Regions from separate parts of the Exiguobacterium sp. s149 genome, predicted to be linked through region 3. Evidence: riboswitches for the same ligand, from Rfam matches in the RefSeq annotation. Region 3 holds a riboswitch; each other region holds the start of a gene.

Region 1 (3,492 bases), on a different contig from region 3:
CCGAATCCCGGCTATCCTGATTACATCTCGGGGGCACGCCTCGCCGGTGCCGTCGTCCGTGACCTCGTCCTCCGGGAAGAGAACGGCTTCTTGCCGGACTATGAGACGCTCGATACGCAAGAGGCAAGACTCATGTATTTAAACTACCCGAGCAATCCGACCGGAGCCGTCGCCTCACCCGCTTTCTTTGACGATACCGTCCGTTTCGCCCGGGAGCGGGACTTGATGGTCGTCCACGATTTCGCATACGGCAGCATCGGATTCGATGGACATGTCCCGCCGAGTTTCCTGCAGGCGGAAGGGGCGAAAGAAGTGGGCATCGAGGTATATACGATGTCGAAAGCGTTCAACATGTCCGGTTGGCGCGTCGCCTTCGCCGTCGGGAACGCGGACATCATCGAGGCGATCAACACGTATCAGGACCACGTCCACGTCAGCGTGTTCTCGGCCATCCAGGCGGCGGCCGTCGCCGCACTCGAGGCGCCCCGTACTATTCGCGATGACTTGGCACGACTGTACGAGGCACGGCGTGATCGCCTGATCGACGGGTTGAACCGGGCCGGCTGGGCCGTCGAACCGCCGGAAGGCTCGTTCTTCGTCTGGGCGAAAGTGCCTGAGGGTGATGCCAAGTCGTTCTCGCGGAAACTGCTGCATGAAGCCGGTGTCGCCGTCACCCCGGGCTATTTCTTCGGCTCGGAAGGGAACGGATACGTCCGCTTCGGCCTCGTCTCACCGGAACCGAAGATTGACGAGGCCGTCGAACGAATCGAGCGGTTGTTTGCCGCCTATGAGGAGGTGCGGGCATGATTCGTCAGGCCGTCCTTGAATATGACCACGCCGATGACGCGCTCGACCGTCTCGATGACTTAGTCGACGGCCGACGTGCCCACGTCCTGCACGGTCAGAACGGATATGGCATCGTTCGGGAAATCGATCCGGGAATCGCGGACTATCCGGCAACAAGGTTCAGCGGGGAGTGCACGGACTCGGAAGTCGAACGGCTCAAACCGTTTGACGCCGACGTGTTAATCGCCATCGGCGGCGGCAAGCTCGTCGATACGGCCAAACTTGTCGCCTATCAACGGAACGTCCCGCTCATCGTCGTCCCAACGCTCGCCTCCAACTGTGCGGCGTTCACACCGCTCAGCGTCGTCTATCAGGAGGACGGGAGCTACGACCGCTACGACATGTTCCGCGTCGTCATCGAACGGGTCATCGTCGACTCACGGGTCATCTCTCGCTCACCATATGAATACTTCCGGGCAGGTGTCATCGACACGGTCGCGAAGTTTTACGAGGCCCGTTATTTGAGTGGTGACAGCTCAGCTGACGCCGGCGTCAACACCGGACTCGTCTTGGCCGAACAGTGCGGGCGTCTCGTCGAACTTGAATTGAGCGAGCACGCTTTTGAGTCGTATAGTGACGACGTCCGCTTCGCGGTCGATCACGTGCTCGCCATCGGCGGCGCCGTCGGTGGCTTTGGTGACGCCGGGACACGCGTCGCCGTAGGCCATGCGGTCCATAACTCGCTCAGCCGGTTCGAGTCGACCCACTCATTCTTGCACGGAGACAAGGTCGGCTTCGGCCTAATCGTCCAAGAGCGCTTGCGGCGCTCGGCCGATGCCCCGTATTTGGAAGCCTGGTTGAAACGGTTCGGTGCCCCGACGACGCTCGCGGCGCTCGGGGTCGGGTCGAGCGACATCCCGGTACTGGTCGACTCCGTCATGACGGAGACCGAGCTGCAACAATTGCCGGCACCGCTCGATAAAGATTTTCTGAAAATAATTTTTGAAAATTTACAATTATCTATTTACAATTAAACCAATTAAAAGTAAGATGATAACAACTAAATAGACCGATTGCTTATCAAGAGTGGTGGAGGGACTGGCCCTGTGAAACCCGGCAACCAGATCGTAATGATCATGGTGCTAATTCCAACAGACGAAATCGTCTGGGAGATGAGCGTGTCCGACTTTGACTTGTCGTGCCCGCCACTCTGAATGAGTAGCGGGCTTTCATTTTGGAGGAGGAAAACAAATGAACATCAAACAGAAAACAGTACTTGCAGGAACATCACTACTCGCCGCCATCGCGCTCTCAGCATGCGGACAATCGGACGCAAGTGAGGCGCTCAGCACGGAGTCGCTCACGATCGGCGTCACGGGCGGGCCGCACCAACAGATCGCCGAGAAAGTGAAAGAACTCGCGGCCGAAGACGGACTCGAGCTTGATATCAAGGTGTTCAACGACTACAATACGCCGAACACAGCGCTCGCCGAGGGCAGCCTCGACGTCAACAGCTATCAGACGCTCTCATTCCTCGAACTGCAAAAAGCCGATAAAGACTATAAAATCGACGACGTGTTCAAGACCGTCGCCTTCCCGATGGGTCTCTACTCAGAGAAGTTGACGGACATTAAAGATTTAAAAGAAGGCGACAAGGTCGCTGTCCCGAACGACCCGGCGAACGAGTTGCGGGCGCTACGTCTGTATGAGACAGCGGGACTCATCACGCTGAAGGAAGGCTTGACGGACAAGGCGACGAAACGCGATATTGCCGAGAACCCGCTCAACCTTGAATTCATCGAGCTCGAGGCGTCGCAGCTCCCGACCCAGCTCCCGGAAGTCGCGCTCGCGGCCATCAACACGAACTTCGCGATGGGTGCCGGCCTGTCCATCAACGAGGACGCTTTGTTCCACGAGGACACGGTCGACAACCCGTATCCGAACTACGTCGTCGTCCGCACCGACAACAAGGATGACGAAGTCGTCGCCACGCTCAAATCGTACTATCACTCGGACGAGGTCCGGACGTTCATCGAAGAGACGTTCGACGGCTCGATCGTCCCGGCGTTTTAAGGAGGGCCTATGATCGCACTTAAAGGCATCACGAAGACGTTCACGGTAAATAAAAGTGCCGTCACCGCACTCGACGACGTCTCGCTCACCATCGATAAAGGCGAAATCTTCGGTATCATCGGGCGAAGCGGGGCCGGCAAGAGCACGCTCATCCGTATGATCAACCTGCTCGAACGCCCGACGTCGGGCCAGGTCGAAATCGAAGGACAGGACATCACGAGACTCGACAAACGAGGGCTCTCGAAGCTGCGTCATCGCATCGGGATGATTTTCCAACATTACAACCTGCTGAAGACGGCGACCGTCGAAGAGAACGTCGCCATCCCGCTCCGTCTCGAGGGGCTTGATAAGCGCACGATCCGTGAGCGTGTCGACAAGTATCTCGACATCGTCGGATTGACGGACCATCGGAAACATTACCCGGAGCAATTGTCGGGCGGACAGAAGCAACGTGTCGCCATCGCCCGCGCCCTCGCGCATGAGCCGGACATCTTGCTCAGCGACGAGGCGACGAGCGCGCTCGACCCAGAGACGACCGAGTCGATCCTCGACCTGTTGCTCGACATCAACCGCGAGCTCGGGCTGACGATTTTCCTCATCACCCACGAGATGGAAGTCATCGAGCGCATCTGC
Region 2 (3,492 bases), on a different contig from region 3:
GCGACTATCGCGGTTGGCCGTCTCGACGTCGATGGCAAGAATTGAATATGACATAATCGGTCCCTTTCTCATAAAACAAGTATAAAAAAAGTCTAACATATCGTTAGACTAAAAAGCGATTATGCGGCCACGAGGTTGCGACACGCCTCTGCGCAGCGGAGACACGCTTCGGAACAACGTTGGCAATGGTCATGCAAGTGGCGGCCACATTCGACGGCGCACGTGTCGCACACCTGGGCGCAGAGTGCAGCAATCGGTTTGGTGAAAGCCGAATCGGTCTCGAGCGCGTTCAAGGCGAGCGCACACACTTCCGAACATTCTTTCGTCAGCCGGATACACTCGGCGACCATCAATAAATCCTCTTCTTGTAAACATTTTGAGAAACAGTGATTGCTTGCCCGCATACAGTCGATGACGGCTAAAATGGTCTCTTCGACAGAGGCACGATCCATAGTAAGTCCCCCTTAGAATAATGATGTCTTACAATCATTACCCGCTACCAGGTGACTTAAACCGGGCGGAGACGCAAAAAAAAGTCACCCCTCAAATGAGTGGTGACTTCCATAATGGAGCATAGCGGGCTCGAACCGCTGACCTCCACGCTGCCAGCGTGGCGCTCTCCCAGCTGAGCTAATGCCCCGTTCGAAAATTATTATATCATCCTAGTAAAACATTTGGCAATGGATATTTTTAAATTTTTTCGAACAAAGTTTAATCGTGCGTAAACGTGGGAAAATCATTGGTAATGTTATTCTACGAAAGCAGGTGTTATCTATGGAAATGATTTTACTCGCACTCTTACCTGCCTTGATGTGGGGGAGTATCCCGCTCATCGTGTCGAAAGTCGGTGGTAAGCCGATTCAACAGTTAATCGGGACGACGATTGGGGCGATGGTGATGGCGGTCATCATCGCACTCGTATTCAATCCGGAGTTCACGACGCTAGCAATCGTGACCGGCTTCATCTCCGGTGTGTTCTGGGCACTCGGGCAATATTTACAGTTCCAATCGTTCCAAATTTTAAGTGTATCGAAAGCGATGCCGATCAGCACCGGTATGCAACTCGTCGGGACGTCCTTGTTCGGCGTCATCGTGCTCGGTGATTGGCAGACGTCGACCGAGTTATGGCTCGGTTTTTCTGCGCTCGTGTTGATTATCATCGGGGCGGCACTGACGTCATATCAGCAGAACAAAGACGGCGACAGTAGCGGGGCCTTGAAGAAAGGCTTGCTCGTCCTGCTCGTGTCGAGTATCGGTTATGTGACGTATGCCGTCTTGACGAACTATTTCGAGGTCGACGGCATCACGGCCATCTTGCCGCAATCGGTCGGGATGTTCATCGCAGCGCTCTTGTTCAGCTTGCGCGAGAAAGATGTCAAGAAGTTCGACCCGAAGACGTTCAAAAACATCTTGGCCGGTCTCGCCTGGGGGATTGGGAACTTCGGGCTGTTCGTGTCGAGCGGTGAGGTCGGCATCGCGACGTCGTTCGCCTTGTCGCAATTGAACGTCGTCGTGGCGACGCTCGGTGGGATTTATCTATTGAAAGAAGAGAAGACGACGAAAGAACGGGTCTTCGTCTTTATGGGAATCGGGCTCATCGTCGTGGCCGGATTCATGCTCGGGATTGCGAAAAGCTAAAAAGACGGGTCAGACGACCCGTCTTTTGTTTACCAGGCTTGCTCGATGAATGCGTCGCGCCCAGATTTCTTCCGGTCCTCTTTATAGTGGGCCGGATTTTTTTTATGGAAGTCTTGATGGTATTCCTCGGCCGGATAGAACGTGTCGGCCGGTAGAATCTTCGTGACGATTGGCTGTTTGAATCGTCCGCTCGCCGCGAGCGCGTCGCGACTCTGCTCTGCTTTCACGCGTTGTTCTTCAGTATGATAGAAGATGGCCGGCGCATATTGGCTGCCGCGGTCTTGGAACTGGCCGCCGTCATCGGTCGGATCGGTCTGAATCCAATATAGTTCGAGCAGGCGCTCATAAACGAACAGCGTCGGGTCGAACGTGATCTCGACGACCTCATAATGTCCCGTCGTCCCTGTTTTCACTTGTTCATACGTCGGGTCATCGACGTGACCTCCCGTATAACCGGATACGATTGACTCGATGCCAGGTTGCTCCTCGAACGGCGTCACCATGCACCAAAAACAGCCGCCTGCGAATGTTGCTTTTTCCATTAGTAAGTCCCCCTCGATCAATTTTCCCAAAAAAAGCGCTCATGTCATCGACATGAGCGCTCTGTCATATCGGCCAAGGCACATGCCTTGCTGGAAGTAGCACCTTGCCGAAGCAGGTTGCTGTGAAGTCATAGAGCCAGGTCTCTCGTTCACTCAAGATATCGATATGTAGTTGGTGAGAGCATCATACCATCAGATTTGAAGCGGCGTCAACGGTTTGGTTTGCGTCGAAGTTGGAACAAGGTGGCGCCGAGAATCAAGATGACGAGGACGATGGAGAGCGGTAGCGTATACGGAGCGTCCCCGGCATATAGCTGTAAGAAGAACAAGGCAAAGACGGACAATAAGACGAGTACGTACGAACGATTCATAGTAACCTCCCTTTTCTTTCAGTGTACCAAGTTACATATTCGTTGGCGAACGAAAACAGGAAATCATCTGGAGATAGCGAATACCATCGAGTGACCAAAGGAGGAATCTATATGACTGAACCAAACACATGTTTCGAACTCGATATCGAGACCGCCCAGCGCGGATATAAAGAAGGAACGTTCACGGCGCGTGACGTGACGGCCTACTATTTGACACGGATCGCCCAGTTGAACGACAAGCTGAGAGCGGTCATTCAAGTGAACCCGGACGCCTTGTTCGAGGCCGAGGCGGCCGACCGGGCGTTTCGACGAGGTGACCGCTTGCCGTTGCTCGGCATCCCGGTGTTGATTAAAGACAATGTCGAGACGGCGGGATTGATGAAGACGACGGCCGGGGCCGTCGCCCTCGCGCATCACTTCGCCGGCCGGGACGCCCATCTCGTTCAAAGCCTGCGCGCGAATGGGGCCATCATCCTCGGAAAAGCGAACTTATCCGAATGGGCCAACTTTTTGACTGAGGGCATGCCGAACGGCTGGAGTGGGGTTGGTGGCCAGACGCTCAATCCATATGGGGACAAGCTCGATGTCGGAGGGTCGAGTTCAGGTTCGGCGTCGGCGGTCGCTGCCAACTTGACGTTGCTTGCCGTCGGCAGCGAGACGAGTGGCTCGATTATCCACCCGAGCGTCCATAATGGAATCGTTGGCATCAAACCGACCGTCGGTTTGATTAGCCGCAGCGGCATCATCCCGATCTCCCGGTCGCAGGACACGGCCGGCCCAATGGCACGGACACTACGGGATGCGGTGCTCGCCCTTGAGGCGATGGTCGGGGAAGATCCCGCTGACCCAGCGACGACGCATCTTCCGGCCGGTCCGCCTTACCGGACTTGTCTTGATGAGCGGCAAGCAGTCGGTATGCGTGTCGGCGTCGTCAAGACCGA
Region 3 (3,492 bases):
TCTTTGGCGAGGACGAACGCTCCGAAATAAGCGATGGCCGGGGCGCCGCGGACTTGGAGCGTCTCGATGGCATGTTCGGCCTGTTCAAGCGTCTCGATTGTCACGTAACGCTCTTCGTGCGGCAACAACGTCTGATCCAATAGGATGAGTTCGTCCGTTTGCGAATTAAAGCGGATGTTTTGGACCGTCATACGCGCACCCCCGACAAAAGCGTCACCAAGTCGTCAATCGATTCGACGCTGTGGCGTTCTTTGATGAGCGCCGTCCCGAGGGCAAGCGCGTCACGTTTTCGTTCGAGCCGCGTCGCTTCCGGCAACGTCTCGAGATCGGCGACACCGGCGAGTCCGACGGCACGGCGAATGAGTTCGCAACCGGCGTAGCCGATCGTGTCGCTGAAGATCGTCCGCAACAACTCGTCGACAAAACCGTCCGTGTTGAACGGTTCGACGGCGCGCTCAAAGTTGGCCCGGAACGTCTTCTCAAACGTCTCCCACACCGTCAAGACGTCTGTGAAACGTTCGAAGCGTTTGAACGGGTCATAGAACGTCGACAGCGTCAAATGGGCGATGATTTGGCCCAGGTCGAAGCCGAACGGTCCGTAAAATGCGAACTCTGGATCGATGATTTTCGTCTCTTGTTGGGTCGCGAAGATGCTGCCCGTATGTAGGTCACCGTGCAGAAGCGCCTCATGTTTCGTGACAAATCCGACTTTCAGTTTCGTCACCTCGACCTTCAGCGCCTGGTCTTGCCAAAGGCGTTCGACATCTTTTCGAAGCGCCGCCTCGATGTTGTTCGACTCTGCGTCTTTGAACGGGTCGGTGAAGATGAGCTTCTCGGTGATGTCACACAGTTCCGGATTGTAATAGTCACGTTCAATCCGCTTCTTCGCAATTGGTCCGGCCGCATAATCCGACGTCGCGAACAGCGTCTCTCCTAAAAATTCACCGACATGACGCGCGAGTTCCGGATAGCTCTCCCCCTTCAAATAACCGGTGCGGACAATCTCATAATCAGACAGATCTTCTAAAATCGTGTAGGCGAGCGTCCGGTCGCTGCCGAGGACGTCCGGGACGAAACGCGGCGCCACGTTCGCAAACTCACGGAGTGCCAACTGTTCAATCCATGCCCGTTCGAGCGTAAGCGGCCAGCTCTCGCCGACAACTTTGGCGTATGGGAGCGCCTGTTTGACGATTAGGCGCTGTTCGCCTTGGCGAATCCGAAACACGAGATTCAAGTTACCGTCCCCGATTTCCTCACACTCGGCGATTCCTTCTTGCAAGTATCCTAGTTGACGGACGTGCTCGACGACGGTCTGTTCTGTAAATGGTTGATATGACATGATGTTTTCCCCTTCCTGTAAGTTGCCCACAAAAAAAGCCCCTTTCTCCGCGAGAAAGAGGCACAGCCAAAATGGTTGTTCCTCTCATCTGTCAGACATTCGTCTGGTGGATGTAGCACCGTGCCTAGTGGTCGGTTGCTGCGGCGTCATCGGGCCAATTCCCTCTGCCAACTCGCGATAAGAGTGGTTTATTCGATTCGGTGAACTTATGTGATGAATATTACGGACTTGACGTCACAATTGTCAACGTCATTTTCTCCGTGCACCTCCGTCTTTTTTTGTGCATATATGGAAACAACTCCCCAAAATATTTTTTTTGGAAAAAAAGGAATTGACGACGTGACGATTCTGTGCAAAAATTCAATTAAATTTCACAACTTCAAATCACATTCTTATCAAGAGCAGACGGAGGGACGAGCCCGATGATGTCGCAGCAACCGACCAGAGATGGCACGGTGCTAATTCTTGCAGCGAAAGCTGAGAGATAAGAGTTCATTTTTTATGATGACCTCTTGCCTCGGCATGGGGTCATTTTTTGTTTGCCTGGAAGGAGGAACCATATGAGTATCACTGCCACATATGAAATCAAACGAACGGACGCGGTCGCGACCGTCGCCGACAAAATCGCCCTCGAGCTGACCGTCGGTACTTGGACGGAGCTGCCTCACTTAGAGCAAGAGCAGTTACAGGCGTACCGGGGTGAGGTCGTGTCGACCACACATACGGATACGACGAGCCGCTTCACGATCCGCTACCCGTTACATAATGTCAGCCCTGACTTATCATCCATCTTGACGACGACGTTCGGGAAACTGTCCCTCGACGATTCAATCCGGTTAATCGATTTGACGTTGCCCGAGACGCTCGCGCCTCATTTCAAAGGCGCCAAGTTCGGCGTCGAAGGGATTCGCGATTTGCTCGGTGTCCATGATCGCCCGCTCGTCATGAGCATCTTCAAAGGTGTCATCGGCCGTGACCTCGCGTTTCTCGAGCAGCAACTCCGCGATCAGTTTGCCGGAGGCATCGATATCGTCAAAGACGACGAAATTTTATACGACAACCCGCTCACCCCATCGCTCGAACGGGCCCGCATCGGAGCGGCCGTCATTCAAGCGCACTTTGAGGCGACCGGGAAGCGTGTCCTCTATGCCATCACGTTGAGCGGTCCTGTGTTCGCTCTGCGCGACCAGGCACTCCGGCTGATTGAGGCCGGTGCGACGGCGCTTCTATTCAACGTCTATACGTACGGTCTTGACGCACTGCGCGAACTTGCGAACGACCCAGACATCCGTGTGCCGATTTTGGCTCACCCGGCCTTTGCCGGCGCCTTGACCGGGTCCATCAGTCATTCGCTCTTACTCGGTAAACTCCCACGCCTCGCCGGGGCCGATTTGACGCTCTTCCCGTCTCCGTATGGCTCCCTCGCGACACCGCGTGACGAGGCGTTCGCGATTCGTGACCAGAGCGCCGAACCGCATTGGTCGAAACCGATTTTACCGGTCCCATCAGCCGGGATTCATCCGGGACTCGTCGCGGATATCATTCGTGATTTCGGGACAGATGTCGTCATCAACGCCGGCGGTGGCATTCACGGACACCCGGATGGCGCAGCCGCCGGGGCTCGTGCTTTCCGACAAGCCATCGCTCACGTCCTCGATCAAACCGAAGGACAGACGGACGAGCTCGATACCGCGTTGAAGGCGTGGGCGTCGCGATGACGATCCATATCCTGTGCGACTTCGACGGGACGATCACGGCGGAAGACAATATCATCGCCTTGATGAAAGCGTTCGCCCCGCCGGCTTGGGTCGAGTTGAAAGATGCGGTCCTCGAGCAACGGATTTCAATCCGCTCCGGCGTCGGTCAACTGTTTCAACTATTGCCGAGCGCGGCTGCCCCGGCTTACCGTGATTATTTGTTGGAGCGGATCACGCTCCGCCAAGGGTTCCCGGCATTTTTAGAACAAGTTCGGGCCCACGGCTGGAAGTTTGACGTCGTCAGCGGCGGGATGGACTTTTTCGTCCATCCAATTTTAGCAGGCCACGTCGACCCCGAGCATATCTACTGCAACGTCGCCGACTTCTCTGCTGAGACGGTAACCGTCACGTGGTCGCACGCTTGCGACGAACAGTGCACGAACGATTGCGGCTGTT
Region 4 (3,492 bases), on a different contig from region 3:
CTTGTGTTTGTAGCTGTTCGCTACGTGTTCCGAAAGCCGATGACGCGGTGGCTCGAGAGACATAAGCAAGGCGTCTATTGGCTCGAACGCATCAAGCACATGAGTCCGGTCTCACTCGGGTTTCTGTACTCGCTCCCGTTTATTCCGGTCAGCTTGATCACATACTTACTCGCGCTCATTCAAATGCCGCTCCGTACGTTCATCATGGCGGCCGGGTTCGGCAAGTTGCTCGTCGTCTTGATTTTCTCTGTCATTGGCGACCAGTGGGAAGAGTTTATCCAAAGCCCGTTCCGATTATCGATGCTCGTCTTATTACTGATTGTCCTATGGGCCATCAGCCGTGGACTCGAAGAACTGCTTAAACGGCGTGCCTTCAGAAAACGGAACGAGCAGCTGAAACGTGAACTTGAAGCGAAACGACAAACGACCTTGTGAAGCGACTGCTTCACAAGGTCGTTTTCGTTAAGCGCGTTTTTTGAAACGCGGGAAGTTGAAGGCGATGGCCAATCCTCCGCAAATGAACAACAAGAACGGATAGAACATATACGGAACGAGCGCCGGTGACGCTGTGTTCGTCAGTTCGGCCGCAATGAGAAGCTGTGCCCCATAAGGCAACAGACCTTGGACCCCACACGAGAAGATATCGAGTACACTCGCTGACTTTTTACGTTCGATGTCATAATCGTCGGCGATGTTCGCGGCGAGCGGACCAGCCACGAGAATCGAAATCGTGTTGTTCGCCGTCGCGACGTTTGTCGCACTGACGAGCCCGGCGATGCTCCACTCCGCGCCGGCCCGTCTTTTAATTCGGGACGTGAGCGCGTCACGCAAGTACGTGAGTCCGCCGTTATGCGAGATGAGTCCGACGAGCCCACCCATGAGCAATGTCAGGAGTGAAATCTCGGCCATGCCCATCATGCCGTCCGCCATGGCGGTGACGTACGTGGTGACGGCTAGACTGCCGTCCAACAGACCGATGATGCCGGTCAGGGCGATGCCGCCGAGCAAGACGAGGATGACGTTCATTCCCGTCAAGGCGAGCACGATGACCGCAAGGTACGGAATCAGCTTATACCATTCAAACGCTGCCGGCTCGATGGTCGATTCACCGCTCGATAAGACGGCGAGCAAAATCGTTGTGATGACGGCTGCCGGCAAGACGATCCAAAAGTTAGTCCGGAACTTGTCGCGCATGTTCGTCCGTTGGGTGCGGACGGCTGCAATCGTCGTGTCCGAAATGAACGACAAGTTATCACCGAACATGGCACCGCCAACGACGGCCGCTGCTGCGATGGCGATATTGACGCCGCTCTCCTCATGGATGCCGAGGGCGATCGGCGCCAGTGCGGCAATCGTCCCGGTCGATGTGCCCATCGCCATTGAGATGAAAGCCGCGATGACGAACAGGCCGCTCAAGAGGAGCGAAGGCGGTAATAACGTCAATGCCGCATTGACGGTCGCATCAATCGCCCCGATTGCTTCTGCGACGCTTGAAAACGCGCCGGCGAGCAAGAAGATGAACACCATGATCAAGATGCTTGGGTTGCCGGCGCCTTGGGCGACACGTTCGACCGTCTGGGTGACGCTTCCTTTCGTCATCATCGCCGCGACGATGACGGCAATCAAGGCCGCAATCAAGACGGGAAATTTATAAAAATCGTCATAGTAGATGCCTGCCCCGATAAAGAAGACGAGGAAGACGAGTAAGGGCAAGAGCGCCCATTTGTTAGCTGTTGGTTGTTCCAATCGATTCACCTCATTCATAAAAATAAAAAGAGAGCCTTCTGAAAAAAGGCTCTCTCTACAAGAAACACTTTTTTCATCTTTCGAGCAGACCGCTCGCTGGATTTGGCACAGGTTACCCGCTGCCGAGACGTCATCGGGCCAGTCCCTCAGTCTCTCTTGATAAAAAAGTTGTGATATTTAGTTATAAGACACGTTCCCTAACGTACCTGTTTCAAATCTGCTTGTCAATAGCAAACCCCCACGCGATGCACGTGGGGGCGAGTCAGGACGTCAAAAAATTGTAATGGGCGACGCGGTTGCGTCCTGCGTACTTCCCGCCGACGTAAAGCGCTCGGTCGGCGTTGCGAATCGTATCGTCTAGTCGTTTGTCACCGAACGCTTGAATCGTATCGACGCCGATTGAGGCGGTCACTGGGATATCGATTCCGTCGACGTGGAATGGTTTGGTTTCGATTTGTTGACGGATGCGCTCGGCAATCTCGACGGCGGCTTCGACATCGCATCGGTTCAACAGCAAGATGAACTCCTCGCCGCCATAACGGGCTGCGAAATCATCGGTGCGGAGCACTTGGCGGATGCGGCGACCAAACTCTTGGAGCACGCTGTCTCCGACTTGATGACCGTGCGTGTCGTTGATTTTTTTGAAGAAGTCGATATCGAGCATTGCGACGGAAATCGGATACATCGAGCCGTCCGAGATTTGTTGAATCCCGTATTCATAAAAAGCCCGTGCATTGGCAAGCAACGTCAAGCTGTCCGTCCGGCTCTCGGTATAGAGGCGGTCGCGTTCATGACAACGACTGATCGTTCGATTGAACGATTTGAGCAGTTTGACAATCTCACGTTGAATGATGGGCGGATAGCCATAGACGTGCTCGCCGGTCATGACGAGCCACGTGCGGATGCCTTCGATTTCCTCGGAACGGACCGAGATGAAGCTATGATAGTCTTCATCGAACTCGTTCGATAACGGGGCGTCCCATTCAAAGCGCATCTCATACTCGACCGAGGCTTCGTTCGGATAGGTTGCATCGAGTAAATCAAAGACGACGTGGCGATCGATCGGCTGGCGCGTCTTTAAATCAAAGTAAAGTGTGCGGTCGAACAGTTTGAACTCGACGAACCCTTCGTCGTACTCGTTGAGTCGTTCACATTGACTGAGGAACACCTCAATCGCTTGCGCCTCGCTTTGTGACAACGACACGGCTTCTTTTGCCTCATCATATTGTTCAATCAACGATTTGAAGGCGTCTTGCCGACCTTTCTGGATGATGAGCCGCTTAATAAAGAAGGTGAGTGCGGCGGCGATACTGCTGACGACAAGCAAGTTCGTCTCACGGAAGAGCGAGGCTGCTAAAATGAAGACGAGACTGACGATATACGTGTAAAACGCGATGTTTAGAAAGTCGCGGACCGGGATATCGACACGGAACCACCAACCGACTTGATACTTTTGTACGACCGTGTTTAAGATGATGGCCACAATCAAGCCGGCAAGCGGCAGAAACGAATCTTGGGAATAAAAACCGAGACCGGTCACACCACCGAGTGCCAAGTAGACGCTGGCCGGGATGGCGATTTCCAAAAACGACGTGATGGCGTTCCACGGATACGTAAAACGGAACCGTCGAAGCGCGACGCGCGGTTTCAAGTTGACGAACTGGAAGACGAGTAGTCCAATCTGATTGACGAACAGCGCTGTCTCAAAATCAAAGAATAAAAAAATAATTAAGACGATACTTTCTG

What was found. A riboswitch is a leader RNA that binds a small molecule or an ion and turns the genes downstream of it on or off. The one in region 3 is predicted to bind S-adenosylmethionine.
Region 1: it holds a riboswitch for S-adenosylmethionine, as region 3 does, so the genes downstream of both, KNP81_RS11360 (MetQ/NlpA family ABC transporter substrate-binding protein) here and KNP81_RS05845 (2,3-diketo-5-methylthiopentyl-1-phosphate enolase) in region 3, are expected to answer to the same signal.
Region 2: it holds a riboswitch for S-adenosylmethionine, as region 3 does, so the genes downstream of both, msrA (peptide-methionine (S)-S-oxide reductase MsrA) here and KNP81_RS05845 (2,3-diketo-5-methylthiopentyl-1-phosphate enolase) in region 3, are expected to answer to the same signal.
Region 4: it holds a riboswitch for S-adenosylmethionine, as region 3 does, so the genes downstream of both, KNP81_RS03435 (Na+/H+ antiporter NhaC family protein) here and KNP81_RS05845 (2,3-diketo-5-methylthiopentyl-1-phosphate enolase) in region 3, are expected to answer to the same signal.

Annotation. Positions count from the first base shown of each region.
Region 1 covers NZ_JACSLZ010000008.1:40,073-43,564, forward strand. Annotated here, with positions in the region: gene KNP81_RS11350 (aminotransferase class I/II-fold pyridoxal phosphate-dependent enzyme) at 1-807, shown strand, start outside; gene KNP81_RS11355 (iron-containing alcohol dehydrogenase) at 804-1,820, shown strand; SAM riboswitch class I at 1,861-1,965, shown strand; gene KNP81_RS11360 (MetQ/NlpA family ABC transporter substrate-binding protein) at 2,038-2,859, shown strand; gene KNP81_RS11365 (methionine ABC transporter ATP-binding protein) at 2,869-3,492, shown strand, end outside.
Region 2 covers NZ_JACSLZ010000010.1:26,305-29,796, reverse strand. Annotated here, with positions in the region: gene KNP81_RS12520 (3'-5' exonuclease) at 1-54, opposite strand, end outside; gene KNP81_RS12515 (four-helix bundle copper-binding protein) at 120-452, opposite strand; tRNA gene KNP81_RS12510 (tRNA-Ala) at 568-640, opposite strand; gene KNP81_RS12505 (GRP family sugar transporter) at 775-1,638, shown strand; gene msrA (peptide-methionine (S)-S-oxide reductase MsrA) at 1,668-2,180, opposite strand; SAM riboswitch class I at 2,245-2,345, opposite strand; gene KNP81_RS12495 (hypothetical protein) at 2,390-2,551, opposite strand; gene KNP81_RS12490 (amidase family protein) at 2,663-3,492, shown strand, end outside.
Region 3 covers NZ_JACSLZ010000003.1:161,540-165,031, reverse strand. Annotated here, with positions in the region: gene mtnA (S-methyl-5-thioribose-1-phosphate isomerase) at 1-191, opposite strand, end outside; gene mtnK (S-methyl-5-thioribose kinase) at 188-1,339, opposite strand; SAM riboswitch class I at 1,421-1,523, opposite strand; SAM riboswitch class I at 1,729-1,830, shown strand; gene KNP81_RS05845 (2,3-diketo-5-methylthiopentyl-1-phosphate enolase) at 1,900-3,057, shown strand; gene KNP81_RS05840 (2-hydroxy-3-keto-5-methylthiopentenyl-1-phosphate phosphatase) at 3,054-3,492, shown strand, end outside.
Region 4 covers NZ_JACSLZ010000002.1:51,703-55,194, reverse strand. Annotated here, with positions in the region: gene KNP81_RS03440 (TVP38/TMEM64 family protein) at 1-435, shown strand, start outside; gene KNP81_RS03435 (Na+/H+ antiporter NhaC family protein) at 463-1,764, opposite strand; SAM riboswitch class I at 1,817-1,912, opposite strand; gene KNP81_RS03430 (GGDEF domain-containing protein) at 2,009-3,492, opposite strand, start outside.